DNA from 3 places in the Methylobacterium radiodurans genome. Region 3 is predicted to be linked to each of the others. Evidence: predicted binding sites of a transcription regulator. Region 3 holds the regulator's gene; each other region holds the start of a gene.
What was found. Region 3 encodes PhoB, which activates phosphate uptake and scavenging genes when phosphate is short. Its sites were predicted from a motif close to TGTCATNNANCTGTCAT; they were not measured.
Positions count from the first base shown of each region.

Region 1: a site for PhoB is predicted at 3,029-3,045, ahead of DK427_RS15515 (UDP-2,3-diacylglucosamine diphosphatase). Genes of this name have one in related genera too.
Region 2: a site for PhoB is predicted at 2,543-2,559, ahead of DK427_RS24980 (PhoX family protein). Genes of this name have one in related genera too.

Region 1 is NZ_CP029551.1:3,299,829-3,304,771, reverse strand. It holds gene DK427_RS15525 (D-2-hydroxyacid dehydrogenase) at 122-1,066, opposite strand; gene DK427_RS15520 (aminotransferase class V-fold PLP-dependent enzyme) at 1,240-2,448, opposite strand; gene DK427_RS15515 (UDP-2,3-diacylglucosamine diphosphatase) at 3,105-3,932, shown strand; gene DK427_RS15510 (glycosyltransferase family 4 protein) at 3,929-4,943, shown strand, end outside.
Region 2 is NZ_CP029551.1:5,320,268-5,325,210, reverse strand. It holds gene parE (DNA topoisomerase IV subunit B) at 1-294, opposite strand, end outside; gene DK427_RS24980 (PhoX family protein) at 520-2,496, opposite strand; gene DK427_RS24975 (hypothetical protein) at 2,664-2,852, shown strand; gene DK427_RS24970 (ATP12 family chaperone protein) at 2,907-3,695, shown strand; gene DK427_RS24965 (acyl-CoA carboxylase subunit beta) at 3,831-4,943, shown strand, end outside.
Region 3 is NZ_CP029551.1:4,395,677-4,400,619, reverse strand. It holds gene pstB (phosphate ABC transporter ATP-binding protein PstB) at 1-524, shown strand, start outside; gene phoU (phosphate signaling complex protein PhoU) at 571-1,287, shown strand; gene phoB (phosphate regulon transcriptional regulator PhoB) at 1,305-2,006, shown strand; gene DK427_RS20615 (protein-disulfide reductase DsbD domain-containing protein) at 2,307-4,460, opposite strand; gene DK427_RS20610 (aminopeptidase P family protein) at 4,515-4,943, opposite strand, start outside.

The sequences.
Region 1 (4,943 bases), 1.1 Mb from region 3:
GGGGCCCTGAGCCATACGGAGAGGCCTCGGCGACTCCGCGGCGAAGGGCCAGCCCGATCCGGGGAGTTCTCATCCCTCACCCCAACCCTCTCCCGCACGGGAGAGGGAGCGCGTCGTGTTCCTAGCCCTCGACCACGTTCTGGGGCTTGCCGGCGACGAAGGCCTCGACGTTGTCGACGAGCTGGTCGGAGAGGATCTGCATCGCCTCCTTGCTGGCCCAGGCGACGTGCGGCGTGACGATGAGGTTCGGCAGGTCCGCCTCGCACAGGATGTTGCCGTCCTTCGGGGGCTCCTGCGCCACCACGTCGAAGCCCGCGCCCGCGATGGTGCCGTTCTTGAGGGCGTCGAGCAGCGCCGCCTCGTCCACGAGCCCGCCGCGGGCCGTGTTGATGAGGATGGCGCTCTTCTTCATCTTGGCGAGTTGCTCGGCCCCGATCAGGTTGCGGGTGTCCGGCGTCAGCGGCACGTGCAGGGTGATGACGTCGGACTGCGTGAGGATGGTCTCGAAATCGACCAGTCCCTCCTGCGGGAAGACGTCGTAGGCGATGACCTTCATCCCCAGCGCCTCGGCGCGCTTGGCGATCGACTTGCCGAGCGCCCCGTAGCCGACGATGCCGAGCGTCGAGCCGGCGATGTCGTAGATCGGGTAGTCGAAGTAGCAGAACTGGGTTGACTTGGCCCAGTCACCGCGCCGCACGGAGTTGGCGTAGGGCACGATGGCGCGCCGCAGCGCGAACATCAGCCCGACCACGTGCTCCGGCACGGTGTTGAAGGCGTAGTTGCGGATGTTGACGACCGTGATGCCCTGAGCTTTCGCCGCGGCCTTGTCGACGACGTCGGTGCCGGTGGCCGCGACCGCGATCAGCTTGAGGTCGGGCAGCTGCTTCAGCGTGTCGGCGCGCATCGGCACCTTGTTGATCAGCGCGATCTCGGCGCCCTTCAGGCGCTCGACGGTGTCCTCGGGCGACCAAGTCGACTCGTACTCCACGTACTCGTGCGGGAAGTTGAACTCCCGAACCTTGGCGTCGAGGGATTCGCGGTCGAGGAACACGATCTTCTTCGTCATGAAACCCTCTCTCGGCAACGGACGCGTCCTCCGGGCCCCGGTTGATCCCGGGTGCCTCGGCCGGTCGCGCGACAACGGCGCGCCGGTCTTCTTCCTTGGACCCGCCGGGCTGCTCAAGCCCGCGGGTCGGGCCGCGGGGCGTTGTCCCCGCGGCCGTCATGATCCTTGCCGGATCAGTTCTTGTTGAGCGGGTGCTCGCGCAGGTAGTTCGACGCGGCGGCGACGCCCGAGCCCGGCGTGACCTTGAGGCCGCAATCGTTCATCGCCATCTCGGCGCCCGCGATGGCGCCGAGGAGCGACAGCTCGTTCAGGTCACCGACGTGGCCGATGCGGAAGACCTTGCCGGCGACCTGGGAGAGGCCGGCGCCGAGCGCGAGGTTGTAGCGCACGAAGGCGTGCTTGATGATCTGGGCCGCGTCCACGCCCTCCGGCACGACGATCGCCGTGACGGTGTCGGAGTTCCACTTCGGGTCCTTGGCGCAGGTCTTCAGGCCCCAAGCCGCGACCGCTTGGCGGGTGGCCTCGCCCAGCACGTGGTGGCGGTGGTAGACGTTCTCCAGCCCTTCCTCGAACAGGCAGGCGAGCGCCTCGCGCAGGCCGTAGAGCAGCGGCAGCGACGGGGTGTAGGGGAAGTAGCCGGCCGGGTTCTGCTTCCGGTGGTCCTCCCAGGCGAAGTAGACGTGCGCGAGCCGGTCGTTGCGCCCGGCCTTGCCCTCTGAGGCCTGCAGCGCCTTCGGGCTGACGCAGATCACGCCAAGGCCGGCGGGCAGCATCAGGCCCTTCTGCGAGCCCGCGATGGCGCAGTCGACCTTCCACTCGTCCATACGGAACGGGAGCGAGCCGATCGAGGAGACGCCGTCCACGAAGAGCAGCGCCGGGTGGCCGGCCGCGTCGATCGCCTTGCGCACCGCGCCGATGTCGCTGGTGACGCCCGTGGCGGTCTCGTTGTGGACCACCATCACGGCCTTGATCTCGTGATTGGTGTCGGCGCGCAGGGCCTCCTCGATCTTCTGCGGGTCGGCGCCGGTGCCCCAGGCCTCCTCCTGCACGACGACGTCGAGCCCGATGCGCTGGGCCATGTCGATCCAGAGGTGGCTGAACTGGCCGTACCGCGAGGTCAGCACCTTGTCGCCGCGGCAGAGCGTGTTGGTCAGCGCCGATTCCCAGATGCCGGTGCCGGAGGCCGGGAACAGGAAGATCGTGCCGTCGGTCGAGCCGTAGACCTTCTTGGTGTCCTCGAAGAGCGGCTTGGTCAGCGCCGGGAAATCGACCGAGCGATGGTCCTCGGAGGGCACCAGCATCGCGCGCTGGACCCGGTCCGGGATGTTGGTCGGGCCCGGCACGAAGAGGTGATTGCGACCGGGGCGTCTGGTTGCCGCCATGATGTTTCCTCCAATTCCCTAGGTCATGAACTGCCGGCTTCGCGTCCGGCGATGTCGGGTCGTGCGCGGACCGGGCGATGCGCGGGGAGGCCTGCCGGGCGGGGCGTCGCCGTCCGGTCGCCCGGGCGAGTCTGCCTGTTCGGATGGTCGGTCACGCGGAGCGGCGTGGCGGCCTCGCGCCGCTCGCGTCGCGGCATGCCTGCATGCCGGTCGCCTCCGATGTGCCCCGCCCATCCTGCGACGGCCGGGTCGCGCTTTCAAGCGCCTCGCCGCGTCATCGACACCTTCCTCTCGGTCGTCCCGCCGATTCGAGGGCGGTCCACGCCGCCACTCGGCCGGGCGTGATTATGGACGGCCAAGTCACGGAAAGAAAACCGGAAAAACTTCGCGACACTGGAAAAAAAATTTGCCTTTCCGGCCCGGTCGGGAACGCTCGATTGACTGATCTTTGCTGCAGCGCAACGTACGCAGTGCAGCGATCGACGGTCTCTCTGCTGCCGGGTGCTCCCCGTCGGCTTCATCTTTGGGGATGGGGCGCGGGCGCAGGCCGCTGAAGCCTCCCCCGGTCGCGACCGGGGCGCGTCATCAAACTGATATCGGATTCCGGTTTGGCTCCCGCTCGCCACAGCGGGAGGCGCGGGATGCGGGATGCGCGCGTGAGCGAGGAGCCGGAGACCGTGCGCGTTCGGACGCTGTTCCTGTCCGACACGCATCTCGGCACGAAGGGCTGCCAGGCCGGGCTGCTCCTCGATTTCCTCAAGGACTACGACGCCGACGTGATCTACCTCGTCGGCGACATCGTCGACGGCTGGCAGCTGCGCTCGGGCTGGTACTGGCCGCAAGGCCACAACGACGTGGTGCAGAAGCTGCTGCGCAAGGTCCGCAAGGGCGCCCACATCGTCTACGTGCCGGGCAACCACGACGAGTTCCTGCGCGACTATATCGGCACCACCTTCGGCGGGATCGAGATCGCCGAGAGCCGCATCCACGAAGCCGCGGACGGCCGGCGCTATCTCGTCATCCACGGCGACCAGTTCGACATGGTGGTGCGCCACGCCCGCTGGCTCGCGCATCTGGGCGACGGCGCCTACACCTTCGCGCTCTGGGTCAATACGGGTCTCAACCGGGTCCGCCGCCGGCTCGGCCTGTCCTACTGGTCGCTCTCGGCCTGGGCCAAGCTGAAGGTGAAGAACGCCGTCAACTTCATCGGCCAGTTCGAAGAGTTCCTCACCGACGAGGCGAGGCGCCAGGGCGCGGACGGGGTGATCTGCGGCCACATCCACCACGCCGCCAACCGCGAGATCGCGGGCCTGCGCTACCTCAACACGGGCGACTGGGTGGAATCCTGCACGGCGATCGTCGAGCACTACGATGGCCGCATGGAGGTGCTGCACTATCCGAGCATCCTGCGGGCCCGCGCGGCGGCGGAGGCCGAGCCGCCCGCCGAGGAGCCGGCGCTGCCCGGGCGGCGGGCCGTCGCGTGAGGCGGCTCCTCATCGCCACAGACGCGTGGCACCCGCAGGTCAACGGCGTCGTGCGCTCGCTCCAGCACATGGTCGAGGCCGGACGTGCGCACGGCTTCGACACGGTGCTGCTGACCCACCAGGATTTCCGCTCGGTGCCGCTGCCGGGCTATCCCGAGATCCGGCTGGCCCACGCCACCCGCCGCAAGGTCGCGGCGCGCTGGGACGGGCTCAGCCCCACCCATGTCCACGTCGCCACCGAGGGGACGGTGGGCTACGCCACGCGGCGCCACTGCCTGGCGCGGGGGCGGCCCTTCACCACGAGCTACCACACGCGCTTTCCCGAGTACCTCTCGGCCCGGCTGCCGGTGCCGGAGGCCTGGAGCTACGCGTGGCTGCGCCGCTTCCACGGCGCGGCCTGCGGCACCATGGTGAGCACGCCCTCCCTGGAGCGGGAACTGAGCGAGCGGGGCTTCGCCAACCTGATGCGCTGGACCCGCGGCGTCGACACGGAGCTGTTCCGACCGGCCGAACCGGGCGAGGCCCTGCCGGCGGAACTCGCCGACCTGCCCCGGCCAATCTTCCTGTTCGTCGGCCGGCTCGCGGTGGAGAAGAACGTCGAGGCCTTCCTGCGGCTCGACCTTCCGGGCAGCCGCGTCGTCGTCGGCGACGGGCCGGACCGGGCGCGGCTCGAAGGTCTGGGCCTGGGCGCGCGCTTCCTCGGCACGCGCACCGGGGCGGCGCTCGCGCGGATCTACGCGGGCGCCGACGTCTTCGTCTTCCCGAGCCTCACCGACACCTTCGGCATCGTGCTGCTCGAAGCGCTCGCCTGCGGCACGCCGGTCGCGGCCTTCCCGGTCACCGGCCCGCTCGACGTGATCGGCGGCACGCGGGCCGGCATCCTCGACGCCGACCTACGCGCGGCGGCGCTCGCGGCGCTCGCCGTCCCGCGCGAGGCCGCCCGCGCGGAGGCCCTGCGCCACACCTGGGCCGAGAGCGCGCGCCAGTTCTTCGGCAACATCGCGAGCGCCC
Region 2 (4,943 bases), 920 kb from region 3:
CTCGATGAAGCTGGCGTGGCCCGCCACCGCCTCGTCCATCGAGTTGTCGATGACCTCGGCGAAGAGGTGGTGCAGCGCCCGCTCGTCGGTGCCGCCGATATACATGCCGGGCCGGCGACGGACCGGCTCCAGCCCCTCCAGCACCTCGATGGCCGAGGCGTCGTAGCCGCCCTCGGTCGCCTGCACGGCGGCGAGCGGCGGCACGGCGGCCGAGCCCTCGAGCTTGCGCCGCTCGGCCGGGCCCAGCAGCGGGGGCTTGCCCCCGGCGAAGAGATCGCGCGCGGTATCGCTCACGCGACGGCTCCGCGATGCAGGTTTGGCGGCACCGGCCGCGGTGGGAGAACGTGCAGCATTCGCCTTCATCCTCTGACTGTACCGGAACAAACCGGAAACAGAAAGGGGCCATCGCACCGCGGGAGGCGGAATCGGATCCCGATCCGCGCGGTGCACGTCACCCCATGACATGGGATGGGGTTGGTTAAGAAGGCCTGATCGCGGCGGGGCGGGGGCGCGAGGGCGTCAGGTGCCGACGCGACCGCCACCGCGCCGGGTGATCGCCACGACGGCTGGACGCGGCGGCAGGTTCGGGTCGAAGTCCGGCCAGCGGGTCGCGGGCCGCTCGAAGGTGGCGGGCTCGGCCTTCGGGTCCTCCTCGTCGGCCTCGCCGGGGTGCTGGACGGCCACGAAGAAGGTGGTGTCGTCCGGCGTGAAGTAGGGCCCGCACATCTCGGCGCCGGTCGGCACCTGGAAGAAGTGCTTGCCCGTGCCGCGCCCCGGCCCCTCCGTCTCCATCGCCCAGATGCCGTCGGTGCGGCCCGTGCGGCCAGCCGAATTGCCGTCGGTGGCGACCCAGAGCCGGCCCTGGCCGTCGACCGAGCAATTGTCCGGCATGCCGAACCAGCCGTCCCTTGTCGTCGCCGACGAGAAGGTGGCGCCGACCGCCGCGATCGCCGGATCGCCGCAGCGGACCAGCACCTCCCAGGCAAAACCCGGCGCGGCGTAGTCCCGTCCGTCCGGGCTAAGCTCCACGATGTGGCCGAAGCGGTTGTCGGGCCGCGGGTTGGCGGCATCGACCTGATCGGCCTTGCGCTTCGAATTGTTGGTCAGCATCACGTAGACCTTGCCGGTCTTCGGATTGGCCTCGACATCCTCCGGCCGGTCCATCTTGGTGGCACCGAGGAGGTCGGCGGCGCGCCGCGTCTCGACCAGCACGTCTGCCTGATCGCGAAAGCCGTTCTCGGGGGTCAGCGGGCCCTGGCCGTGGACGAGCGGCAGCCACGCGCCGCGCCCGTCCGCGTCGAAGCGGGCGACGAAGAGCGTGCCGCGGTCGAGGATGTCCCGGTTGGCGCTCCTATCCTGCAGATCGACCTTCGCCTCCGTGACGAAGCGGTAGACGTAGTCGAAGCGCTCGTCGTCGCCCTGGAACACGACGTAGCGCCCGTCGGCCGCCAGGATACCGGCCGCGCCCTCGTGCTTGAACCGGCCCATGGCGGTGCGCTTCTTCGGCACCGAGGCCGGGTCGAAGGGGTCGATCTCAACCACCCAGCCGAAGCGGTTCGGCTCGTTCGGCTCGGCCCCGAGATCGAAGCGCTCGTGGTACTTGCCCCAGGCGTAGAGGTTGCCGGGCATGCCGAGGCGCTTGTGATTGCGCGCCTCCGGCGAATCCGCGGCGAGCTTTCCGCCGAAATAGTAGTTGATGTTCTCCTCGCAGGTGAGCCACGTGCCCCAGGGCGTGGTGCCACCCGCGCAGTTGTTGATCATGCCGAGCACCTGCCGGCCCTCGGGGTCGGCCTTGGTGCGCAGGCGGTCCGAGCCGGAGGCGGGGCCGGTGAGCGTCATCGGGGTCGTCGCGGTGATGCGGCGGGCGTACCGGGAATCCGGCACCACCTGCCAGCGGCCGTCCACCCGCTTCACCTCGATTACCGAGCCGCCGTGGGCCGCCATCTCGATGTCGACGAGGTCCTGAGACATGCCGGCGAAGGCCGCCTTGCCGTCCTGCCGGCCGAGGCCGGGAAACATCAGCTCCTCGTTGGTGTACTCGTGGTTGACCACGAGCAGGCCGTGGGCCGCCGGGTCGGCGGCGCCCGGCAGCGGGAAATAGCCGATGAAGTCGTTGTTGTAGCCGAACTGTCGGGCTTGCGCCTCCGGCGTCTGGTTGCGCGGGTCGAAGGCGGGCGCGCCGGGCAGCACGGGATCGCCCCAGCGGATCAGGATCTCGGCATCGTGACCCGCCGCGACGTGGTGACGCTCGTCGGAGCCGGCCGGCAACTCGGCGAAGGGGAACGGCGAGGCGGCTTCGCGGGGGGCGCCCTGCGCCGCCGCCAGCGCGCGCGGCGCGACCACGGCGCTGATCGCCCCGACCGCGAGGGCCCCACGCAGCAGGTCGCGCCGGTGGAAGCGGGTGGCCACCACTTCGCCGAGCGTCGGGTTCGGGCTCGCGTTCGAGCCCGCATCCTCGGCGGCCTCGGCGGCCTGCGAGCGGTTGAGGTTCGTCATCGGATACTGTCTCCGGATCGTCGCACAGGCCCGCTATAGCGCCGACATGGCACTGCGATGACGCGGCCGACCGGAACCCGGAGCGGGCTGTGCGCGTTTTCTCTGGCAAAGCTTCGCCGTATCCGCGCCGGGCGGACGTCAGGAGCACAGATCGGGAGCCGGACGCCATGACGAAGACCGACGCCGACACGCGTCGCGCCAGCCTCCAGCGCGCCGAGCGGGCCGCCGGCGAAGCCTTCGGCTGGCCCGAGACCCCTGTCGAGGCGGTACGCCGCTCGCTTCTTCTCAACCCGACGACGATCGCCGCCGCGACCGCCGTCACCACGGTCGCCGCGACGCTGACCTACTTCGTCTGAGGCCGCGCGACCGGAGATCTCGCGCACGGCGCGCCGATCGCCTATCTCCCCCGCATGAGCGACGACGTGACCTCCGACTGGCTCAGCGACGAGCCCGGCCGCCCCGACCCGATGCGGGCGGCCCGTGCCCAGACCAAGCCCACCCTGCCGAAGCGCTTCTACAAGGAGGCGGCCTTCTCGGAGGGAGAGCATGGCTATCGCCTCACCCTCGATGGGCGCCCGGCCAACACGCCGGGCCGCAACCCGCTCGCCGGGCCGAACCGCGACCTCGCCGCGATCCTGGCGGCGGAATGGGGGGCGCAGGCCGAATTCATCGATCCTGCCACCATGCCGGTGACGCGGCTGGTCAACACCACCCTCGATGGGGTCGCGCCACGCCTGGAGGCCGTGGCAGAGGATCTGGCGGCTTATGCGGGCACGGATCTCGTTGCCTACAGGGCGGACGCGCCGGAGCGCCTCGTGGCCGATCAGGCCCGTGCCTGGGACCCGGTGCTCGACTGGGCCCGCGACACCTTCGGTGCCCGCCTGATCCTGAGCGAGGGCGTGATGCACGTGACGCAGCCGGAGGCGAGCGTCGCGGCTCTGCGCAAAGCGGTGCTCGTGATCGACAATCCCTACCGGCTGGCCGCGCTCCACACGCTGACGACGCTCACCGGCTCTCTCCTGATCGCGCTCGCGGTGCTGCACGGGCGGCTGACGCCCGAGGAAGCCTGGGCGGCGGCCCATGTGGACGAGACCTACCAGGCCGCCGTCTGGGGGGCTGACGCGGAGGCCGAGGAGCGCCTCGCCAAGCGCCGCACCGAGTTCGATGCCGCGGCGGTCGTGGCCGCGCTCGCCGATTGATCTTCCGTCTAAAAGGCCGGTTTCCGCCCGGAAATTCTCTGTGCTAAGGGCAGCTACGGCCGACCGCCAAGCTCGCCACGAGAGGGGCAGGCGGATCGAAGCCGGTCACGCCAGCACCAGCCCCGAGGCGCACCCATGAAGGACATTCTCGAGACGCTCGAGCAGCGGCGCGCCCAGGCCCGCCTCGGTGGCGGCGAGAAGCGCGTGGAGGCGCAGCACAAGCGCGGCAAGCTGACGGCGCGCGAGCGCATCGAACTCCTGCTCGACCACGGGTCGTTCGAGGAGTTCGACATGTTCGTGCAGCACCGCTCCACCGATTTCGGCATGGAGAACCAGAAGATCCCCGGCGACGGCGTCATCACCGGCTGGGGCACGGTGAACGGCCGCACGGTCTTCCTGTTCTCGAAGGACTTCACGGTGTTCGGCGGCTCGCTCTCCGAGACGCACGCCGCCAAGATCGTGAAGGTGCAGGACATGGCGCTGAAGATGCGCGCCCCGATCATCGGCATCTTCGACGCCGGCGGCGCGCGCATTCAGGAGGGCGTGGCGGCGCTCGGCGGCTACGGCGAGGTCTTCCGCCGCAACGTCGCGGCGTCCGGCGTGATCCCGCAGATCTCCGTCATCATGGGGCCGTGCGCAGGCGGCGACGTCTACTCGCCGGCCATGACCGACTTCATCTTCATGGTGCGCGACACGAGCTACATGTTCGTGACCGGCCCCGACGTGGTGAAGACCGTGACGAACGAGGTCGTCACCGCGGAGGAACTCGGCGGCGCCAAGGTACACACCGCGAAGTCCTCGATCGCCGACGGCGCCTTCGAGAACGACGTCGAGGCGATCCTGCAGATCCGCCGGCTGCTCGACTTCCTGCCCGCCAACAACATCGACGGCGTGCCGGAGATCGAGAGCTTCGACGACCCGTTGCGTCTCGACAAATCCCTCGACACGCTGATCCCCGACAACCCGAACAAGCCCTACGACATGGGCGAGCTGATCCGGCGCGTGGTGGACGAGGGCGACTTCTTCGAGATCCAGGCGGCGTATGCCCGCAACATCATCACGGGGTTCGGCCGCATCGAGGGCCGCACGGTCGGCTTCGTGGCGAACCAGCCGCTGGTGCTGGCGGGCGTGCTCGACTCGGACGCCTCGCGCAAGGCGGCGCGCTTCGTGCGCTACTGCGACGCCTTCTCGATCCCGATCGTCACCTTCGTGGACGTGCCGGGCTTCCTGCCGGGCACGGCGCAGGAA
Region 3 (4,943 bases):
TCGACCTGAACGAGCTGCGCTCGCGCGTCGGCATGGTGTTCCAAAAGCCGACGCCCTTCCCGATGTCGATCTACGACAACGTCGCCTTCGGCATGCGCCTCTACGAGAAGCTGCCGAAGTCCGAACTCGATGCCCGGGTCGAGTCGGCGCTCCGCAAGGCCGCGCTCTGGGACGAGGTGAAGGACAAGCTCAAGCAGTCCGGCATGGGCCTGTCCGGCGGCCAGCAGCAGCGCCTCTGCATCGCCCGCACGGTGGCCCAGCGCCCGGAAGTCATCCTGTTCGACGAGCCGACCTCGGCCCTCGACCCGATCTCGACGGGCCGCATCGAGGAGCTGATCGAGCAGCTGCGCGACGAGTTCACCATCGCCATCGTCACGCACAACATGCAGCAGGCGGCCCGCATCTCGCAGTTCACCGCCTTCATGTACCTCGGCGAGCTCGTCGAGTTCGGCCAGACCAACCGCATCTTCATGAACCCGGAGAAGCGGCAGACGCAGGACTACATCACCGGCCGCTTCGGCTGAGCCTCGGCCTGCCTCACGCCCGATCTCCCGTCCCGAGGACACCGCCATGCCCGGTCACATCGTCAGCTCCTACGACGCCGATCTGGAGAACCTGCGCCGCTCGATCTCCGAGATGGGCGGCATCGCCGAGAAGATGGTGACCGAGGCGACCGACGCGCTCGTGCGCCGCGACGCGACGCTCGCGCAGGCCGTGATCGCGGCCGACAAGCGGCTCGACACGCTCCAGCACGAGATCGAGGAGCGCTCGGTCCTCCTCATCGCCAAGCGCCAGCCGCTGGCCATCGACCTGCGCGAGACGATCTCGGCGATCCGCGTCTCGGGCGACCTGGAGCGGATCGGGGATCTGGCCAAGAACGTCGCCAAGCGCGTGGTGGCGATCAGCGACCAGGCGGTCGGCCAGAAGATCATCCTGGGCGTGCAGCACATGAGCGACCTCGCGGAAGGCCAGCTCAAGGACGTGCTCGACGCCTACGGCAGCCGCGACGTGAAGGCCGCGCAGGACGTCTGGGAGCGCGACGGCGAGATCGACGCGCTCTACAACTCGCTGTTCCGCGAGCTCCTGACCTACATGATGGAAGATCCGCGCAACATCTCGTTCTGCACGCACCTGCTGTTCTGCGCCAAGAACGTCGAGCGCATCGGCGACCACACCACCAACATCGCCGAGACGATCCAGTACCTCGCCACCGGCGAGACGCCGACCGGCGACCGGCCGAAGAACGACGCCTCGAACTACGCCACCGTCACGCCCGGACAGGGCTGAGTATCCAGAGTCCCCGCATGCGCACGCGTATCCTGATCGTCGAGGACGAGGAGGCGCTGACCACGCTCCTGCGCTACAACCTCGAGGCCGAGGGTTTCGAGGTCGATGCGGCGGCGCGCGGCGACGAGGCCGAGCTGAAGCTCGCCGAGCAGCAGCCCGACCTGATCCTGCTCGACTGGATGCTGCCCGGCCTCTCGGGGATCGAGCTGTGCCGCCGGGTCCGGGCGCGGCGCGAGACCGAGCGCCTGCCGATCATCATGCTGACCGCCCGGGGCGAGGAGGGCGACCGCATCCGCGGCCTCGGCACGGGCGCGGACGACTACATCGTCAAGCCGTTCTCGGTGCCGGAGCTGCTCGCCCGGGTGCGCGCGCTCCTGCGCCGGGCCAAGCCCGCCCACGTCGCCGACCTCCTGGCGGCGGGCGACATCGAGCTCGACCGGGTGAGCCACCGCATCCGCCGCAGCGGGCACGAGATCCATCTCGGACCCACCGAGTTCAAGCTGCTCGAGTTCCTGATGCAGAGCCCCGGTCGGGTCTTCTCGCGGGAGCAGCTCCTCGACGGGGTCTGGGGCCACGACGTCTACATCGACGAGCGCACGGTCGACGTGCATGTCGGCCGCCTGCGCAAGGCCCTCAACCGCCCGCGCCAGCCCGACCCGATCCGCACCGTGCGGGGTTCGGGTTACGCCTTCGACGAGACGTTTTCCGCTGAGGCGTGAGGGCGTTCCGGTAGATCCTCTTCATCCACCCGCGGCTCTCCCTCTCCCCGCGCGCGGGGAGACGCCTGTCTGCACCCTGTCGTGCAGACAGGAAGCGGAGGCGAAGCCGCAGCGGCGGTGAGGGGGCTTAAACGGAAGAGGCTGTGCCTGAGCCGCCCCCTCACCATCGGGTCGATCCCTCCGGGATCGATGCGCCGCCTCGCTTCGACGACGACAGGGTCGCCGAAGCCCTCTCCCCGCACGGCGGGGAGAGGGATGCGCGGGATCCAGACGGATGACCGACCGGTGTATGAACGCCCCTCAGCCCCTCCCTGATACGCCCTCCGCCGCGCTTCGCTCGGGTCCGACCCGTTCCAGCCAGCCGAGCACGCCGCCCTCGGTCAGGATCTGCGGCAGCACGTGCGGCTCGGCCCGGCCGGTGTAGAGCAGGTAGAGCGGCACGCCGCTGCGGCCGTGCCGCTCCAGCAGGCGGGTGATCTCGGGGTTCTGGTTGGTCCAGTCGCCCTTGAGGTAGGCCACACCCCGCGCACGCATCGCGGCGCGGACCGCCCCGGTCGAGAGCGCGATGCGCTCGTTGACCTGGCAGGTGATGCACCACGCCGCCGTCATGTTCACGAAGACCGGCCGTCCTTCGGCGAGCAGCGCGTCGAGGCGGCCCTGCGAGAAGGGCTCGACGCCCTCCGCCCGCATCTCGGCGGCCGCGGTGGCGCGGTCCTGCCCGAGCGTCAGGCCGATCGCCGCGGCGCCGATCACCGCCAGCACGGCGAGGCCGCGGGCGGCGCGGGCCGGGAGCGCCGCACTGTCGCGCCCGCGCTCCCAGGCCCAGGCCGCGAAGCCCACGAGGACGAGGCCGAACAGGGCCGCGAGCAGGCCCTGCGGCCCGACCTGCTGGGCCAGCACCCAGACGAGCCAGGCCACGGTGGCGTAGACCGGGAAGGCGAGCGCCTGCTTCAGCACGTCCATCCAGGCGCCCGGCCGCGGCATCAGGCGGAGCGCGGCCGGCCAAAGGGTGAGTAGGAGGAAGGGCAGGGCGAGGCCGAGCCCGAGGCTCGCGAAGACGAGGAGCGCGGCAGGCGCCGACTGGGTCAGCGCGAAGCCGACCGCCGTGCCCATGAAGGGCGCGGTGCAGGGCGTCGCCACCACGGTCGCCAGCACGCCGGTGAAGAACGAGCCCTCGAGCCCCGCGCGCCGGGTCAGGCGATCGCCGATCCCGGCGACGCGGCCGCCGAGATGCACCGCCCCCGACAGGCTGAGGCCCATCGCCAGGAGCAGGTAGGCCAGCGCCGCCACGAAGACCGGCGATTGGAGTTGGAAGCCCCAGCCGAGCCCGGCGCCCCCGCCCTTCAGGACGATCAGCAGGCCGGCGAGCAGGAGGAAGCTCGCCAGGACTCCCGCCGTGTAGGCGAGCCCGTGCAGACGCACGCGCTCGGGCCGCTCGCCCGCGTGCTTCACCAGCCCCAGCACCTTGATCGAGAGGACCGGGAAGACGCAGGGCATCAGGTTGAGGACGAGGCCGCCGAGGAAGGCCAGCAGCGCGGCGGCCAGCAGCGTCGGCGCCTCGTCGCCGGAGACGGTCGGCGTCGCCGGTGCGGCACCCGCGGGGATCTGGCTCGGCGCGGGCGGGGGCGCCTCCTCGCCGATCGCCAACGCGCGGCGCACCGGGCCGCTGCCCGTATCCTGCTCGATCGTCAGCACGCCCGGCAGCGTCGCGGGGGCGGGCTCGGCCGGGTTGGCGCGGGTGAGGGTGATATGGATGCCGCTCGCATCGACCGCGAGCGCCTGCTCGGCGGCGTTGTCGAGCGCGGTCTCCGAGTAGGGGAAGAAGGCCGCCTTGCCGACGGTCTCGGGGCGCAGGCCCGCCGCGTCGAGGTTCAGCACGAGGCTATCGCCCTCGCGCGACAGCCGCGCCGGCCAGGGGGAGGGGACCGGCAGGGCCTCGCGGGCGCGGGCGAAGAGGTCGCGGGCTCCAGGATCGGGCACGGCCTCGCGCGCCACCGACAGCGTCAGGGCGAGGTCGGCGGCGCCCGGCACGCACTCGGTCTCGCAGACGAGGTAGCTGAGCTTGGCGGCGAGCCGCACCGGGCTCGCCGGGTCGAGGCTCGGCGGCGGAGTCACGGGGACGAGCAGCACCGCCTCGCCCTCGTAGCCGTAGTTCATCAGCGTCGCGACCGGGATGCGCTCCGGCGCCGGCCAGCGGATCGGCCCGGCCGAGAAGCCCGCGGGCAGGGTCCAGATCACCTCCGGCGGCAGGCCGGAATCGCCGGGATTGCGCCAGTAGACGTGCCAGCCGGGCTTCATCGCCATGCGGACGGCGAGCCAGAAGGTCTCGCCCGCCCGCACGCCCGCGGGCTCGGCCACGAGGCTCGCTCGGACGAGGTCCTTGGGCGCCTTCAGCCCCTGGGCGAGGGTGGACGACGAGACCAGGAGGACGAGGAGGGCGAGGAGCCGGATCATGCGCTGGTCTCTAGCATGAGCGGCGCGCCCGCGGGCGTCCCCGCGTCGTCGCGGTCAGGCGGCGGGCGCCTCGGAGGTCCCCTCAGAGGGAGCCAGCGGCGCCGTCGCCCGGTCGAGCCAGGCGCGGGCCTCCGCGTCGAGGTACGGGGACAGGGTCTCGCGGACGCGCGCGTGGTAGGCGTCGATCCAGGCGACCTCGGCGGCGTCGAGGAGATCCGCGTCGATCAGGCGCCGGTCGTAGGGGGCCAGCGTCAGCGTCTCGAAGCCGAGCATCGGCCGCTCGCCGCCCGCGATCTCGCGCGGCTCCACGAGGACGAGGTTCTCGATCCGGATGCCATAGGCGCCGGCCCGGTAATAGCCCGGCTCGTTCGAGAGGATCATGCCGGCCTCCAGCGCCACGGTGCCGGTCTTGGCGATGCGCTGCGGACCCTCGTGCACCGAGAGGAAGCTGCCGACGCCGTGACCGGTGCCGTGGTCGAAATC